DNA from 4 places in the Anaerobacillus sp. QJM3NY_32 genome. Region 3 is predicted to be linked to each of the others. Evidence: riboswitches for the same ligand, from Rfam matches in the RefSeq annotation. Region 3 holds a riboswitch; each other region holds the start of a gene.
What was found. A riboswitch is a leader RNA that binds a small molecule or an ion and turns the genes downstream of it on or off. The one in region 3 is predicted to bind S-adenosylmethionine.

Region 1 (4,177 bases), 670 kb from region 3:
AGCTTGTCCTAATGCAACAGATGGAGAGCGTTCGATAAATACTGGATCAAGGTGTTTTGGCTTATATTCAATCGTTGCATCATCACCAGGAATAATTTTTGTAACGAGATAGGCAAGTCCGGCAATGAATGGGAATTGGATAACAGTATTTGTAATGTTAAAGATCCCGTGTCCGAATGCAATCGTCATTTCCGGTGTTAAGTTTAATGCATCTCTTAAGTATTCAATAAACGGCGTATAGGCGAATAAGAATATTAGGAAAAGCGCCGTTCCAATTAAATTGAAAATAACGTGAGTCAGTGCTGTACGTCTAGCGGCAACGGATGCACCGATAGAAGCAAGAACTGCGGTAATCGTTGTACCGATATTATCTCCAAACAGAACTGGTAATGCAGCTTGAATATCCATTGCGTTCTGTGAATAAAGACCTTGCAATACACCAATTGTCGCACTGGAACTTTGTACAATGACAGTAAATACTGTACCGATCACAACGCCTAACAGTGGGTTCGAGCTCATGCTTACTGTTAATTCTTGGAAAGCCTCAAGGCTACGAAGTGGTTTCATTCCCGTACTCATTAATTCAAGTCCAAAGAACAACGCACCAAATCCGAAGACGATTTGACCAGCGTAGTTAATTTTCTTGTTTTTAAAGAAGAAAATTAACAAAGAACCGATGGCTATAATTGGAAGTGCGTAATCTTTAATAGGAAAACCAATAATAAATGCTGTAACAGTTGTACCAATGTTCGCACCCATTACAACGCCAATTGCTTGCTTCAGAGTCATAAATCCTGCGTTAACAAGACCGACTGTTAAAACCGTTGTTCCTGAACTACTTTGTATGAGAATAGTTACAATGACCCCAGCGAGCACACCCATAAACGGGTTAGTCGTAAAACGATCGAGAATGTCTCTTAATCGATCACCTGCTGATCGTTGAAGGCCGTCTCCCATATACTTTAGTCCAAACAGGAAAATACCAAGACCTCCCACAAACTGAAAGATCATCTCCTGAACGTTGAGTTCCATCATTTCAACCCCTTGCACTTATGTTTTATTTTTTTCGACAATACTCAACAAAGTCCCTTGTCTATTATCTACATCGCTCCCCCCTTTGTAAAGAGTTAATATAGATTTGTAAAGATATTATGCTGAAAACAAATTTATTTCAATAAAGTTTCACCAAGAATACTGTTCCCTTCTCTCTATATAAGATAAACTGATTGGGTGGAGAAACGCTCCACATTTAGAAAGGAGATTATTAATTTGAACGTTTTTAAACAACTTTACTACAGCTTATTTTCCCCTAAGATGATGGCCAGATTCCGTTTTCAAAAGCTAGGCAAGCCAATATTGTACGTGTTTTTACTTATGTTCCTTTCTTCTGTGCCAGTAGGAATTATGACGGCTCTATCCTTTACAAACGCTTATGAGGATCTCAAAACACATATGTCAGATCTACCAGAATTCACTTTAGAGGACGGATCTTTAACAAGTGAACAGTCTGAACCGCTTATTCGACAAAATGATGAAAATACTTTTATTTTTGATGCGACAGACCAGACAAAGCCTGATGATGTTGATCAATATGATTCCGTTATCGCATTCCTAAAAGATCGTGTAATCGTTGTAGATAGCGGTGCTAGACAGGAGTTTAATTACAGTAACTTTAGTTCGATGACTTTCACGAAGCAAGATGTTAATGAGCTAAGTAATAATCTGGACAACCTGCTCCCTATCTTTATTCCGTTACTGATATTCGTTATCTATTTGTTTCAAACCGGCCTTAAGTTTATAGGAGTTACCGTACTAGCTACAATTGGACTACTATTGAGAAGTATTACCGGAAGAAAAGCTTCTTATAAACAACTTTGGGTCTTATCTGTTTATTCAGTAACAATTCCAACACTCTTCTTTGCGATTATGGCCCTCATTAAAACAGCAGTCCCTTTAGGATTCCTACTTTATTGGATTGTGGCCATCATGCTACTTTATCTTACGATTAAAGAAATCCCGTTACCAAAAAAACGTGTAACGAACGAGCGAGCAAATGATTCAACAGAAGAAAAATTTTGATAATTTACTCAAATCCCTTGCTTTTCACTTTAAAGTGATGTAGATTATGAAAAAAGCGACACAATAAAATTCCATATATTTTCAATTCTTATCAAGAGAAGCAGAGGGACTGGCCCTATGAAGCTTCAGCAACCACCAGATATTTTCTGGTAAGGTGCTAACTCCAGCAAGTTGATTTCAACTTGGAAGATAAGAAGAAGAGCAACCAAAGTCTTCTTCTTATAGAGGGCTTTTTTTATTGCCCTTATTCAATGAAAAGGAGATTGATTATGTCGAATAAACAGTTAGAAACACTACTTGTCCAATTAGGTAATCATTCAGATACTAAAACCGGTGCGGTAAATCCTCCAGTGTACTTCTCCACATCGTATAGCCATGAAGGCATCGGTCAATCCACCGGATTCGATTATTCAAGAACCAAAAACCCGACACGATCCATTTTAGAATCCGCTATATCAGAACTCGAACATGGTGATCAGGGATTTGCTTTTAGTTCCGGAATGGCTGCGATTCAAGCAATCCTTGCCATATTCAAAAGCGGCGACCATATTCTCGTCTCAGATGATTTGTATGGTGGGACTTATCGATTATTTGCCCATGCTGAAAAACATTATGGTATCTCCTTCACATATTTTGATACACAAAGAAATGAACAACTTTCATCACTCCTAACTCACCGTACAAAAGCCATTTTTGTTGAAAATCCATCTAATCCATTAATGAAATTAACAGATCTTGAAAAAATTGCACGGATAACAGAAAACAGGGACCTATTATTTATTGTAGACAATACTTTGTTCACCCCTCTTCTACAAAACCCACTACTGCTTGGGGCGGATATCGTCGTGCATAGTGCCACTAAGTATTTAGGCGGTCATAATGATATTCTCGCAGGGCTTGTGGTTGCAAAAGGTGAGAATATTTGCGCTGAAATCCAACAATACCAAAACGGTGCAGGCGCTGTGCTTTCTCCTTTTGATTCCTGGTTATTAATGAGAGGCATGAAAACCTTGCCACTCAGAATGAAGCAGCATGAAGAGAATGCCAGAAAGATAACTGAATTTTTAACAAATCATGAAGCAATAACAGACGTTTTTTATCCAGATAAAGGTGGGATGCTTTCTTTCAGATTGCGCTCCGAAGAATGGGTAGATCTCTTTCTTAGAAAATTAACACTTGTCACATTTGCTGAAAGTCTTGGAGGGGTAGAAAGCTTTATCACATATCCTTCAACGCAAACTCATGCTGAGATACCAGAAGACATCAGACTTGAAAAAGGGGTGTGCAATCGACTGCTACGTTTCTCTGTTGGGATTGAAAACATTGATGACTTAATACAGGACCTGAATCAAGCATTGTCCATTTTTAAAGAGGAGGTTGTTCAAATTGACAAATACTGATTATACATTTCAAACAAAACTTCTTCATAACGATCACAAATTTGATAAAGCTACGGGAGCTGTTAGCGTCCCTATCCAACAGGCTTCTACATTTCATCAGATGGATTTTGACCAACCTGGAAAATACGATTACAGTCGTTCAGGCAACCCCACTCGCGAAGCGCTTGAAGAAACAATTGCCAATCTTGAAGGTGGGGTTAAGGGATTTGCGTTTGCTTCTGGGATGGCCGCTATCGCCACCTCGTTTATGCTCCTTTCACAAAACGATCACGTTCTTATATCTGAAGACGTCTACGGTGGGACGTATCGCATGATTCACGACGTTCTCGGGAGATTTGGAATTAAACATACTTTTGTAGACATGACAGATTTAAATGAAGTGGCGAGAGGTATTCAATCCAATACTAAAGTAATCTATATCGAAACGCCTTCTAATCCTTTGCTGAAGGTAACTGACATTCAAGCCGTTGTTAAATTAGCTAAAGCGAATAATTGTTTAACATTTGTCGATAACACCTTTATGACACCTGCTCTACAACGTCCGTTAGACTTCGGAGCCGATATCGTATTGCATAGTGCTACGAAATTCATTTCAGGACATAGCGATGTCGTCGCTGGTCTTGCTGCCGTAAAAAGTGAGGAATTAGCGGAACAGCTTGCATTCCTGCAAAACTCGTTTGGATCGATTTTAAGCGCTC
Region 2 (4,177 bases), 2.1 Mb from region 3:
CATTCGCAAGTTCGTCAGTTCTAAATGAACATTCTCACCATAGATATTTTATAGCACTCCGACTTATCTTACACTCAACCACCTCTGATTGCATTTCGTGGGTAGGGTATTAACCTTTATTCCTTACGGTGTAATCTCAGCCGACTTTACCACGCTTTAGACCCTACATAACTACTAATTATATAACGCCTAGTGGAGTATCAAGTAACTCGTTTCGGCCAACGTGACGGCTTTCATTCCAAGTTGCAGTCAATCAGTTGGATTAAAATGGTTTAATCCTCTCATTTCGTGCTAGGCACTTATAGAGAAACGTTTCGCACCCATATAAGCTTGATCACCATGTCGGTTGAGTGTACTCTCTTGTGGGGTAATGTTATAAGCATTCGATACCCCTCCGAGAGAATCAGCAATAATATGTCCTTCATCTAACACGTCACTTTCGACGCCCGGAACTTTTGCCTCATCAGAATAGTACCGTCCAGACGATAACACAGGTTCGTTACGATCATCTTGTAGAATGATTTCGTCAGCAACAACGCGTACGAGTTGTCCGTATTCATTCGTAAATGCCCAATATTCACGGTCACCGTACCCAATATCAACAACGACGTTAGGTTCTCGATGTCCAGACAAATCACCACCATCCACTTCAATAAGTTCGTATCCTGCGAACTGTTCATCATCTGTTGGGTCTGGTGTTTCCTCTTCTACTGGTTCATCAACAACCGCAGTGTTCGTTTCATCTTTTTCACTATTTTCATTTGTTTCAACTGTACTTACTTCTTGTGTATTTGTTTCTGCATTTTTATTGGATGCCTCTTCTAAGTTGGTACAACCAACTATAAAAATGATCGTTAAAAATAAGATGAAATAGTTCATTTTCGTTTTCATAATAGAACGCTCCTATAATAGGGAAATTTCGTAATGTTAAAAAAATCAAAAGAAAGAGTAAAAATGGATCCATTATTTCTTCTATCACTTTTATTATCCATTACATTGATAGTTTAATTTTACCACATTAAATAACTTCAAAAGCATTCAGAAAAAATACACGATTCATTTCAAAAATAGTTTTACAGCTTATTCTTAAAAGCATCCAAGTCTAATCCCTAAACATCCACGATTTCGAATCATCAAAATGAACTAGCAAAATCCTCTTCTATCAACATTGTCTCACATCACACTCTCAATATAATCCCCATTTCCTCTCACAATTTGAAGCCCCTGCTTCTCTAATTCCAGCCACAAATATCGATCCAGCGCATAAGGGGATTGCTGTTGTAGCGAAAGCAATGCATCCTCCGTAAGCAACAGTTCATAGGAGCGGTTTTCCTCTTTAACAGTGACCTCATAGTCAATCAACTTCATCACGATCACTTCATACGCCTCCTCCCACTCCTTCAGTTGACGTTCAATGACTTCTGCCACGTGTAATAAAAAACTTTCCCCGTCATAACTTTTCGCCATGACGCTTCGTGCAAATCGATTTACGTTCACAAACTCATCCCCCTTATTGTTATAAATAAGGTATTCAACAAATGAACAAAAAAGGCCCTTCATCGCAAATGAATGCAACAAAGAGCCTCCGCTATCCGCGCGTTATCATTCAAAGCCATGCTTTGCAGGTTGGAGCACCTTACCGCCTGGCAGGTTGCTGTGAAGTCAAAGAGCCCGTACTCTCGTTCACTCGTGATAACTTTATTTAATTGGTAATAGTTTACTTAATAATCGATGGAGTGTCAATTTTTTCTAAAAGAATTTGAAATCTATGCATTATTATCAATCACCCCTACTAATGATAACAGTCTAGTCGATATCTCATTCCATTCAGCATTAAGGTTTACAGTTTTTATATAGATGCTTTTTCCTGTTATTGAATAACCTGCATTTATTTCACGATTAATCGTTGGATACAGTAACATTCCTTTAATATCCCCTAAAAAGTCACTGCTGCTTACATAGGCGAATATTTGATATAAATGCCCCGTACGAACTTTTTCTTTATCTGTCCAATTACTAGTCGTCAATGTTTCACCATAATACTTCGTGTCTATAATAAGCTGGGAATTTGTTAGTTTATTTTCTACAACGATATCCGTTCGCATTTCTGGTAGAAGGGATAACTCTTCATCACCAACGGATTGATCTAAATTCCAGTGTATTTTAGGAGAGTGAATACAATAGATGCGGCTATCCAAATGACGACGGTAGAAATTTAAAACGAATTTTTCATAAAGCTTTGCCATTTGCCTATCTCTAATAAAAGATAGAAATTTCGTATCACTACCCTCTTCCCTAGAAATGAGTCCCTGATAAATTAGTTCACTAACACTCATCAACATTCTATAGTGGTAGTTGTTTCTATTAAATCGTAATGAACTAAATGTTTCATTAGACATTTGAACATCATGAATGTCTGAGAAATACAACCGAAGCTTTCGTAACTTCTTATTGAGTGTCTTATCTAGCATAGGGGCATTTAATAATAAATTGAAGGTTGCTTTTACGATTTGATTCAGTTTAATGTCTACTGAGAAGTTATCATATTGGCAAACCATCCTGCCGTTACGAAACGTTTGTTTTTTTATAGAATCAGCCACTTCTACTTTTCCTTTAAGCGTTGATACTTCTCTACGCTCCTGAATATAGCTTCTACTTAATCCTCTTTTTATTAAACTATTTGTTCCATTAATATAGATTCTAGCTAATAAATCATAGATATTATCAAACTTCTCACTACCAAATACATTTTCGTCTGATTGGTCGAGTACGTTCCACGCATAGCAAAGCATATGGTAGATGTTTTTAACGGGGATACTGCTATTACTCATAACAGTTACCTTAACAACTCTTCAACATAATTTTTAGCTTTATCTTCTTCATCGAACCAGTATTCGTTAATAAGTGGTTCAATCTCATACCTGATCACTTCATCATACCAATTTTCCGAATCGCTATAATGAGTAAAGTAACTATGCCCTATTCTAAAGCCTTTACCCAAATTAACATCATTTGCTATAACAGAGTTTATACTACCAATCTTATGTTGTATTTTATTTACTAATTCTTCACTAGCTCCTTGTTCCAAAAGATGATCTTTGAATTTTGCTGATTCAAAAGCCGGCTCCAATTCAACGAAGCAGAACCTTCTTCTTAATGCATAATCAATAATAGCAAGACTTCTATCTGCGGTATTCATCATCCCAATAATATATAGATTTTTAGGTACAGAGAACAGATTGTCAGAATAGGTAAGTGTTATTTTGTCTCCCCGCTTATCATTTTCAATAAGCATAAGTAACTCTCCGAATATTTTACTTAAATTACCACGATTAATTTCATCAATGATTAAATAGAAATTTTCATCGGGGTTTCTTGATGCTTCAAGACAAAACTTATAGAATGGACCTTCTTTCAGTTCAAAACCAGATTCTTTAGGTCGATACCCCATGATGAAATCCTCATACGAATAGCTCTGATGAAATTGCAGCATCATCACCCTTGATTCATCTCGCTCTTCCATCAAAGAGTAAGCAAGTCTTTTAGCAGCAAATGTCTTCCCTACTCCTGGTGCCCCCTGTAGAATAAGATTCTTCTTCCTAGTTAATAAAGATTTAATCGTTTCATATTGGCTTTCATCTATAAAAACTTTCCTTAAAAAATCTTCCTTCGTATATTTCTCTTTTTCTTTTGTTTGATTTGGTAATTCCTCTTGAACCTCTTCCTCTTCTTCATCTTCATCTTCATCTTCCGCTAGTAAACTTCCATCCCAGGCTTTGTAAGATAGCTCAGGAAATGAATAAAATGGGAAATTCTCGTCAGAAAATTTTTCCTTTATATTATCGATAAGATCCATGTATTCCCTACCAGAGTATAACTTTTTAGATACGCGGGGCAGAATATTAAACTGTTTATCAGCCAGAAATTTTCTCGTATATTGATCTAAGGGCAGATACTCCCAGGGCTTTAACCAATACAAACCAATCGTAATTTTCCACGACCCCCCATATTGTCTACGAACCTTGTCGTATATTTCGATAAAAACGTTTTGACTTTCTTCTCCTGAATCATTCTCTGTTATTTCAATAGCAATTCGGAACAGTTCCCATAGATTATCGAAATCGTCATCATTTCTATTTTCTTTATTGCCGAAGAACCATGCATTCATGTTATTTAA
Region 3 (4,177 bases):
TCAGTTTCTTTTTTACAATTGGCGGTTTGATGATGATGGTCAACCGCGTGAAGATTTTAATTTGAACGAACAACAATACCAGCATGCTTCTATTCTAGTGTCGGGTAAAAACTTTGGGTGTGGTTCATCAAGAGAACATGCTCCATGGGCCCTTCTAGATTATGGTTTTCGAATTGTCATTGCGACAAGCTTTGCTGATATCTTTTATAACAACTGTGTAAAAAACGGTATACTTCCTATCGCTCTTGATCAAGAAACGATCTCGGAGCTTTTTCAAAAAGCAAAGGATGGATACGAACTTAGCGTAGACCTAAGTAAACAGCAAGTAATTGATGGAGAAGGACTAAATGCGTCGTTCGAGATCGATCCTTATTGGAAAGAAATGCTGTTAAATGGATGGGATGAAGTATCTCGAACTTTATCTCTCGAAGATAAAATTAAATTATATGAAGAAAAACAACTTGTAGGAGAGTGAATGACGTTGGGAATTACCAGGAGAAATATAACGTTCATGTCGTAAAAGCAATGGAGAATTTGCTGGAAGCCGTCCACAGGACCCCGCTTCAGCAGTCGACAACGCTTAATGATTATACAAATAAAGATGTCTTCATGAAGATGGAAAACCTTCAACGAACGGGTTCCTTCAAACTTCGAGGTGCCTATAACAAAGTTGCGTCGCTAACGGATATTGAGGCAGCGCGAGGGATTGTTGCTGCATCGGCTGGAAACCATGCTCAGGGAGTGGCGCTTTCTGCTAGAGAGCGTGGAATTAAAGCTAAGATTTATATGCCCGTCCATACACCGACAAGCAAAATTGATGCGACGCGATCTTATGGAGCAGAGGTTGTTCTTGAAGGAGAATCGTATAACGAAGCGTTTAGTGGAGCGGATCGTGAGCGTGTTGAGAAAGGGGCCACATTCGTTCATGCTTTCGATGATCCTGAAGTAATGGCAGGACAGGGAACGGTTGCACTCGAAATGATGCAACAATGTCCTGACTTAGATACGATTCTCGTACCTGTTGGAGGTGGAGGATTGTTAGCTGGAATGGCGATGGCGATTAAGTCGTTCTTTCCTCACGTGAAAATCATCGGAGTCCAGGCTTCTGAAGCATCTGCGACATGGAATCGATTTAAAGGTACTGGTCCTCTTGTCCTTCAATCTGTCAAATCGATTGCAGACGGTATTTCTGTGAAAGAAGCTGGAAAATTAACTTTTCCAATTATTGAAGAGCTTGTTGATGATATGCTAACCGTGTCAGAAGAAGAAATTGCTGCAGCGATTGTCTTTATGCTTGAGAGACACAAAACGCTTGTAGAAGGTGCGGGTGCTGCATCGATAGCTGCTGTCTTATGCAAGTCAAATCGTTTAGAAGGTAAGAGAATTGGTGTTGTTGTTAGTGGAGGGAATGCGGATCTTGCGAAAATATCCCTTTATAAACAACTTTCTCAACGAGCGAAAACCATCAGGCGAATAAGCTGATGGTTTTCTAATGGGATTCAAAGTATATATTTTAGATTATTCCGACTTTTTGCTCAGTAATTGACACTCATAAAGTACCATGCTAGAATTCATTTAGCACTTAACCACAGTAAAGTAATAACAACTATATATCTCTTATTCAGAGAGGTGGAGGGACTGGCCCTATGAAGCCCGGCAACCGTCAAACGACTCGTTTGAAAAGGTGCCAATTCCTGCAAAGCGATTGCTTTGAGAAATGAGAGGAAGACATCGATTTATCAAATGCCTTTCTGCTCAAAGCAGAAGGGCATTTTTTTACTTTACTATACAAAGTGATAAGCGAATTAGGCTTCTAAGTGCACAGAAATAAAGAACAAAGGCATGGGACTGAAGTCCTTTTTCAGGTAGCTGATCATGCAAATGCATAAAGGATGTGAGACATGTGATTGAGCTTAAAGGCATTAATAAGACCTTCTTTTCGAAATCCGGGAAGGTGGAAGCCGTTAAGGATGTTAACCTTGAAGTCAAAAAAGGCGAAATATTTGGTGTTATTGGCTACAGTGGTGCTGGGAAAAGTACGCTAATTCGAATGCTTAACCTTCTTGAGAGACCTACTGATGGGACAGTCACAGTAGCTGGTAATAATCTATCTTCTCTTAATGGGAAAGATCTTCGTGCAGCAAGACAGGAAATCGGTATGATTTTCCAGCATTTTAATATTCTCTGGTCAAGAACGGTACGTGATAACATCGCCTTTCCTCTTGAAATATCAGGTGTTCCGAAAGAAAAGAGAATGAAGCGTGTTGATGAATTAATTAACCTTGTTGGACTCGAAGGTAGGGAAGGAGCTTATCCTTCACAGCTAAGTGGTGGACAAAAGCAGCGAGTGGGTATTGCGAGAGCACTTGCTAACAATCCAAAGGTTTTGCTTTGTGATGAAGCTACTTCTGCTTTAGATCCTAAAACGACGGATAGCATTCTAGAACTTCTGACTGAAATTAATCAGAAACTTGGCCTAACGATTGTCCTCATCACGCATGAAATGCACGTCATACGCAAAATTTGCCATCGTGTAGCCGTTATGGAGAATGGACGAGTAGTGGAGAATGGTTCTGTCCTTGAAGTTTTCCACCATCCACAGGAAGAGATTACGAAAGACTTTGTTAATCAGCTAAGCGAGCCTGAAGAAATGAAGGAATCGATTGCACATCTGGCAACGAGTCAGGATGGAGAACTTGTTCAGTTTACCTTTGTGAAAGGAAAAACAGGTTCACCACTTGTGACAGAGTTGATTCGTGAATTTGATGTGGAAGTCAACATTATTCAAGGGAAGATTTCTCATACACAGGATGGTCCTTATGGAAAACTTTCTGTGTTCCTTAAAGGGGAACCAGCTGTGGTAGAAAAGGCCTTGAATTATGTGCAGGCCCAAGGTGTTAAAGCGGAGGTGATTACGAATGACTGAATCGTTATTTCCTAACGTCAGGTGGGAATCTATGTGGGAAGCCACTCTACAAACAGCGTACATGACGGCAATTTCGGTTCTGGCAACGTTTATTCTCGGAATCCTCCTTGGTTTATTGTTGTTTCTAACAGGTAGAGGGAACATATGGGAAAACAAATTTGTGAATAGTATTATTGCCGGAGTCGTGAACTTATTTCGCTCCATACCATTTATCATTTTGATTATCTTGCTGATCCCTCTTTCGGTTTACATTATAGGGACGATGCTAGGTGCTAATGCTGCCCTTCCAGCCCTTATTGCAGGAGCAGCGCCATTTTATGCGAGGATGGTTGAAATTGCTTTACGTGAAGTAGATAAAGGGGTCATTGAAGCTTCTCAGTCAATGGGAGCATCCAATGGTTCGATTATTTTTAAAGTGCTTCTACCAGAAGCAATGCCAGCCCTTATTTCAGGGATTACTGTGACGGCGATAGCTCTTGTAAGCTACACCGCTATGGCTGGTGTTGTAGGCGCAGGGGGTCTCGGAAACCTAGCTTATCTTGAAGGTTTCCAAAGGAATAATCCTGATGTGACACTTGTTGCAACAGTATTGATATTAGTAATTGTTGCGATTCTTCAGGTTTGTGGAGACATTGCAACACGAGTAATAGACAAAAGATAATGAGGAGAAAAGGAGAGATTATGATGAAAAAGTTTTTATCGCTAATCGTAGTTCTTGCTCTTGCAGTGCTTGCTGCGTGTGGGAATAATGGCGGAAGCAGCGAAGGTTCTGGTGACGGTGAAGATTCGAAGAAAATCGTAGTAGGTGCCTCAAACATCCCCCATGCTGAAATTCTTGAAGAAGCTAAGCCGATGTTAGAGGAAAAAGGAATAGAGCTTGAAATTAAAACATTCCAGGATTATATTCTACCTAATAAGACGCTTGCAAATGGTGAATTAGATGCAAACTATTTCCAAACAATTCCTTATATGGACTTGCAAATGGAAGAAAACGATAATTATGACTTCGTGAATGCTGGAGGCATTCATATCGAGCCAATCGGTGTTTACTCACAGGATTACAAGAGCTTAGATGAGCTTCCTGATGGTGCTCAGATCATAATGAGTAACTCTGTTTCTGACCATGGACGTATGCTCTCATTACTTGAAGCACAGGGTCTTATCACATTAAAAGAAGGCGTAAAGGCTTCAGATGCAACGGTTGAAGATATTGCTGAAAACCCTAAGAATATTGATTTCAAAACAGATGTT
Region 4 (4,177 bases), 360 kb from region 3:
ATCGATATGAAGAACAGGGGTCCTACATGCGAGCCGACATCTTTATTCAGGGTCTGAATGAAGGATCAGAGCCTGATCAGTTAAATCGTGAGGGTGGGAGCTTTAGCACACCGAACTGGTCACCAGATGGGAAGAAGCTCTCATTCATTGGGCATAACTTTGAGCATGAAGGAGCTACGTTGAATAAAATCTGGACTGTTGACATAGCGAAGAAAGAGTTTACTTGTTTAACAGAGGAGGTTGATTTAGAGTGTTCGGATGTATTGATTTCAGATATGCACTGGGGAGGCGCTTCTCCTGGTGCGATGTGGAGCCAAAATGGAGATGGACTCTATTTCCTTGCTAGTAAAGAAGGAAACACTGGTGTTTATTTCGTCGGAGAAGATTGCACGGTTCGACAAATAGCGGGTGGTGACAGGCACCATTATGCATTTCACTACTTGCCAGGCGCGAATGAAGCGGCTGTTGCAATTAGCGATCCACTTAACATTGGCGATATTTATACGCTTTCGTTTCATGGAGATCGGGTAAATGAACTGTGTTTGTCTCAATCAAATGCTGACGTTCTCGAATGCCTGGATCTCTCGACACCAGAAATGTTTACATACGCTGGGAAAGACGGTTTGGAGATTCAGGGCTGGCTCATGAAGCCAAAGGATTTTAAGGAAGATCAGGAACATCCCCTTATTCTTGAAATTCACGGTGGACCACATATGATGTATGGTAATTCATTTATGCACGAATTTCAGCTTCTTGCAGCAAAAGGATATGTTGTCCTTTATACGAATCCACGTGGTAGTCAGGGATATGGACAAGAGTTTGTGAATGGTTGCCGAGGAGATTATGGTGGGGGTGATTATGAGGATTTGATGGCGGGTGTTGATGCCGCTTTGAACAAGTATTCCTTTATTGATGAAGCTCAACTTTTCGTGACGGGAGGAAGCTACGGTGGCTTTATGACGAACTGGATTGTTGGGAAAACCGATCGATTCAAAGCAGCGGTTACCCAGCGCTCCATTTCGAATTGGCAGAGTTTCTATGGCGTTAGTGACATCGGATACTTTTTCACAAAGTGGGAAGTTGGAAGTGATTTAGATGAAAACCCTGCTAAGCTATGGCATCATTCACCGCTTAAGTATGTGGACCAAATCGAAACCCCACTTTTAATTCTTCATAGCGAAAATGATTACAGGTGCCCTATAGAGCAAGGAGAACAGTTATATGTGGCTTTAAAGCATCGTGGGAAGGAAACGATGTTTGTAAGATTCCCAGATTCTGATCATAATTTATCAAGAAGCGGTCATCCAGAACTACGAGTGGAACGACTTAAGCATCTAGGAAACTGGTTCGACAATTACCTAGAAGGAAGACAATAAGAAATCTTTCGACAAATAGCGGGCGGTGACAGGCACTTTTTGAGATCTTCCCTTGACGCCCTTCGAGAAAGATACTATACTATTGAAAATAGTTAAATAATATTGAAAACTCTTATCAAGAGTGGCAGAGGGACTGGCCCTGTGACGCCCAGCAACCATCTCAGTTCGTGAGAAAGGTGCTAATTCCAGCAGACGAGCAATCGTTTGAAAGATGAGAGAGAGTTCAGCGCTGCTGATAATGATGAAATGATACAACTCTCTCTGTACTTTACAGAGGGAGTTTTTTTATTGGGAGGGGATTTTAGCAGATCGAAGCACTTTTGCGCTTTTATATTTTAGCGCTAAAACGCTTTACATTACTATATGAACTTTAAAGGAGATTGAGAAATGAAGAAATCATTGTATTTATTAGGTGCACTTATTTTAGTCTTTTTGGCAGGTTGTTCTGGAAATGAGGCTTCTGGAGATTCAGAAGATGGCCCACTGAAGGTAGGGGTAACGGCTGGTCCGCATGAAGATGTGATGAACAAGGTGAAGGAAATCGCAGCGGAAGACGGGTTTGAAATTGAAGTGATTGCGTTTAATGATTATGTGATGCCAAATACAGCCCTTGATGAAGGGGAATTGGATGCGAACGTATTTCAGCATGAACCTTATTTGAATGATTATGTAAAAGAAAGAGGACTCGAGCTTTCCAAGGTAGCAACTACGATTACTTTCCCAATGGGAATTTATTCTGACAAATATAAGAGTCTTGATGAATTGCAAGAAGGCGACAAAGTTGGCTTGCCTAACCATTCAACAGGTGAACCTAGAGCGCTAATGTTGTTTGAGCAAGCTGGCATTATTGAGTTGAAAGATGGCGTTGGTGTTAAAGCAACGATCAAAGATATTGAGAAGAACCCTTATAATCTCGAATTTGTTCCATTAGAAGCTTCACAAATTCCAAGACAGCTTGGTGAGCTTGCGATTGCAGCAATTAATACGAACTTTGCAATGGAAAGTGGACGCGTACCGAAAGAAGATTCTCTTGAAATGGAACCCGAAGATTCCCCGTGGGTGAACGTGATTGCAACACAAACAGAGAACAAAGATGATGAACGTATTCAAAAGCTAGTGAACTACTATCAATCAGATGAAGTGAAGCAATTTATCCAGGACGAATTTAACGGTTCTGTTGTTGCATCCTGGTAATTCGAAAGAGGAGTGAGCACGATGATTCGATTAGAAAATATAACGAAAACGTATAAAAGCGGTGAGACGATTACGAAGGCGGTTGATGATGTTTCCATAGAAGTTGAGAAAGGAAGCATCTATGGCGTCATCGGTTATAGTGGTGCTGGAAAGAGCACGCTTGTCCGAATGGTGAATCTTCTGGAGCGACCGACAGATGGAAAGGTATTTATCAATGACATTGAGCTCACTTCTTTGTCTACTGGAAAGCTTCAAAAAACAAGACAGCGCATCGGGATGATTTTTCAGTCTTTTAATTTATTGAAAACAGGCACTGTGTATCAAAACATTGCTATTCCGCTGAAGCTTACGGGTCTTCGTAAAAAAGAGATTGAAGCGCGAGTTGATAAATATTTAGGTATCGTTGGGTTATCGGATAAGCGGGATGCTTATCCTTCCCAGCTATCAGGTGGTCAGAAGCAGCGTGTGGCGATTGCCCGTGCGCTTGCTCATGAACCTGAAGTGCTACTGTGCGATGAGGCAACGAGTGCCCTTGACCCAGATACGACAGAATCAATCCTATCTTTATTGGAACAAATCAATCGTGATTTTGGAATCACGATTTTACTCATTACGCATGAAATGCACGTTGTCCAGAAAATATGTCATGAAGTGGCTGTGATGGAGAACGGGAAGGTGATTGAACAGGGGCGAGTGATCGATATCTTTAGTAAGCCTGCTACAACGACGGCCAAACGATTTGTTCAGTCGTTATTCCAGGATGAGCTTCCAGAGTCGCTTGTGTCTCGATTGAAAGAGCGTGGTCAGATCGTGAATCTTTCATTTATTGGGGAGAAATCAGGTAGTCCCGCTCTTGCGCTTGTTAGTAAGAAGTTCGACGTGTATCCGTCCATTTTAGCAGGGAACATTACACAACTGAAGGATCAGCCTTTTGGTAGGCTAGTCGTTCATTTAGATGGGGAAGCGGAAGAGACGGCTCGGGCCGTTGCGTTTTTAGAGGAAAGTGGCGTCGTAGTAGAAGGCTATGTTCAGGAGGTGGAAGCTCATGTCAGCTAAGGTATCGGAGTTTATTGATCTTTGGGGTGCAGACATTTGGAACGCGATTATTGAAACATTTCAAATGGTTGGGATCTCACTACTGATTTCAGTGTTGATTGGGCTCCCGCTTGGTGTGCTACTTGTTTTAACTAGACCTGAAAAAGCATTAGAAAATAAAGTTCTTTTCCGCATATTAAATGCGGCTATAAACGTGATCAGGTCGATTCCATTTATCATTTTACTGTTTTTCATTTTACCTTTTACAAAAATGATTGCAGGTACAACAATTGGAGTAAAAGGTGTGATTGTGCCGCTCGTTGTCTTTACGGCGCCGTATATCGCAAGGTTGATGGAGTCCGCTCTTCTTGAGGTCGATCGTGGAGTAGTAGAAGCCTATGAAGCAATGGGGGTAAAAACCAGACACATTATCTGGCATGTTCTTGTAAGGGAGTCTCGTTCATCGATCGTTCTTGGATTAACGATTGCGACAATTGGACTGATTGGGGCAACGGCAATGGCTGGGCTCGTTGGAGCAGGTGGGCTTGGTGATCTCGCTTATCGATACGGTC

Region 1: linked by a shared signal. The riboswitch ahead of AC0VYH_RS14555 (methionine biosynthesis PLP-dependent protein) and the one ahead of AC0VYH_RS17815 (methionine ABC transporter ATP-binding protein) in region 3 are both predicted to bind S-adenosylmethionine.
Region 2: linked by a shared signal. The riboswitch ahead of AC0VYH_RS06575 (hypothetical protein) and the one ahead of AC0VYH_RS17815 (methionine ABC transporter ATP-binding protein) in region 3 are both predicted to bind S-adenosylmethionine.
Region 4: linked by a shared signal. The riboswitch ahead of AC0VYH_RS19585 (MetQ/NlpA family ABC transporter substrate-binding protein) and the one ahead of AC0VYH_RS17815 (methionine ABC transporter ATP-binding protein) in region 3 are both predicted to bind S-adenosylmethionine.

The regions. Positions count from the first base shown of each region.
Region 1 covers NZ_CM149684.1:2,759,652-2,763,828, forward strand. Annotated here, with positions in the region: gene AC0VYH_RS14545 (Na/Pi cotransporter family protein) at 1-1,032, opposite strand, end outside; gene AC0VYH_RS14550 (DUF1189 domain-containing protein) at 1,270-2,079, shown strand; SAM riboswitch class I at 2,165-2,275, shown strand; gene AC0VYH_RS14555 (methionine biosynthesis PLP-dependent protein) at 2,349-3,479, shown strand; gene metC (cystathionine beta-lyase) at 3,466-4,177, shown strand, end outside.
Region 2 covers NZ_CM149684.1:1,217,835-1,222,011, reverse strand. Annotated here, with positions in the region: partial or broken gene AC0VYH_RS06580 (DNA/RNA non-specific endonuclease) at 322-891, opposite strand; gene AC0VYH_RS06575 (hypothetical protein) at 1,174-1,497, opposite strand; SAM riboswitch class I at 1,597-1,699, opposite strand; gene mcrC (5-methylcytosine-specific restriction endonuclease system specificity protein McrC) at 1,767-2,831, opposite strand; gene AC0VYH_RS06565 (AAA family ATPase) at 2,837-4,177, opposite strand, start outside.
Region 3 covers NZ_CM149684.1:3,427,449-3,431,625, reverse strand. Annotated here, with positions in the region: gene leuD (3-isopropylmalate dehydratase small subunit) at 1-475, shown strand, start outside; gene ilvA (threonine ammonia-lyase) at 472-1,482, shown strand; SAM riboswitch class I at 1,615-1,724, shown strand; gene AC0VYH_RS17815 (methionine ABC transporter ATP-binding protein) at 1,904-2,926, shown strand; gene AC0VYH_RS17810 (methionine ABC transporter permease) at 2,919-3,587, shown strand; gene AC0VYH_RS17805 (MetQ/NlpA family ABC transporter substrate-binding protein) at 3,611-4,177, shown strand, end outside.
Region 4 covers NZ_CM149684.1:3,789,708-3,793,884, reverse strand. Annotated here, with positions in the region: gene AC0VYH_RS19590 (alpha/beta hydrolase family protein) at 1-1,376, shown strand, start outside; SAM riboswitch class I at 1,486-1,594, shown strand; gene AC0VYH_RS19585 (MetQ/NlpA family ABC transporter substrate-binding protein) at 1,764-2,570, shown strand; gene AC0VYH_RS19580 (methionine ABC transporter ATP-binding protein) at 2,592-3,626, shown strand; gene AC0VYH_RS19575 (methionine ABC transporter permease) at 3,616-4,177, shown strand, end outside.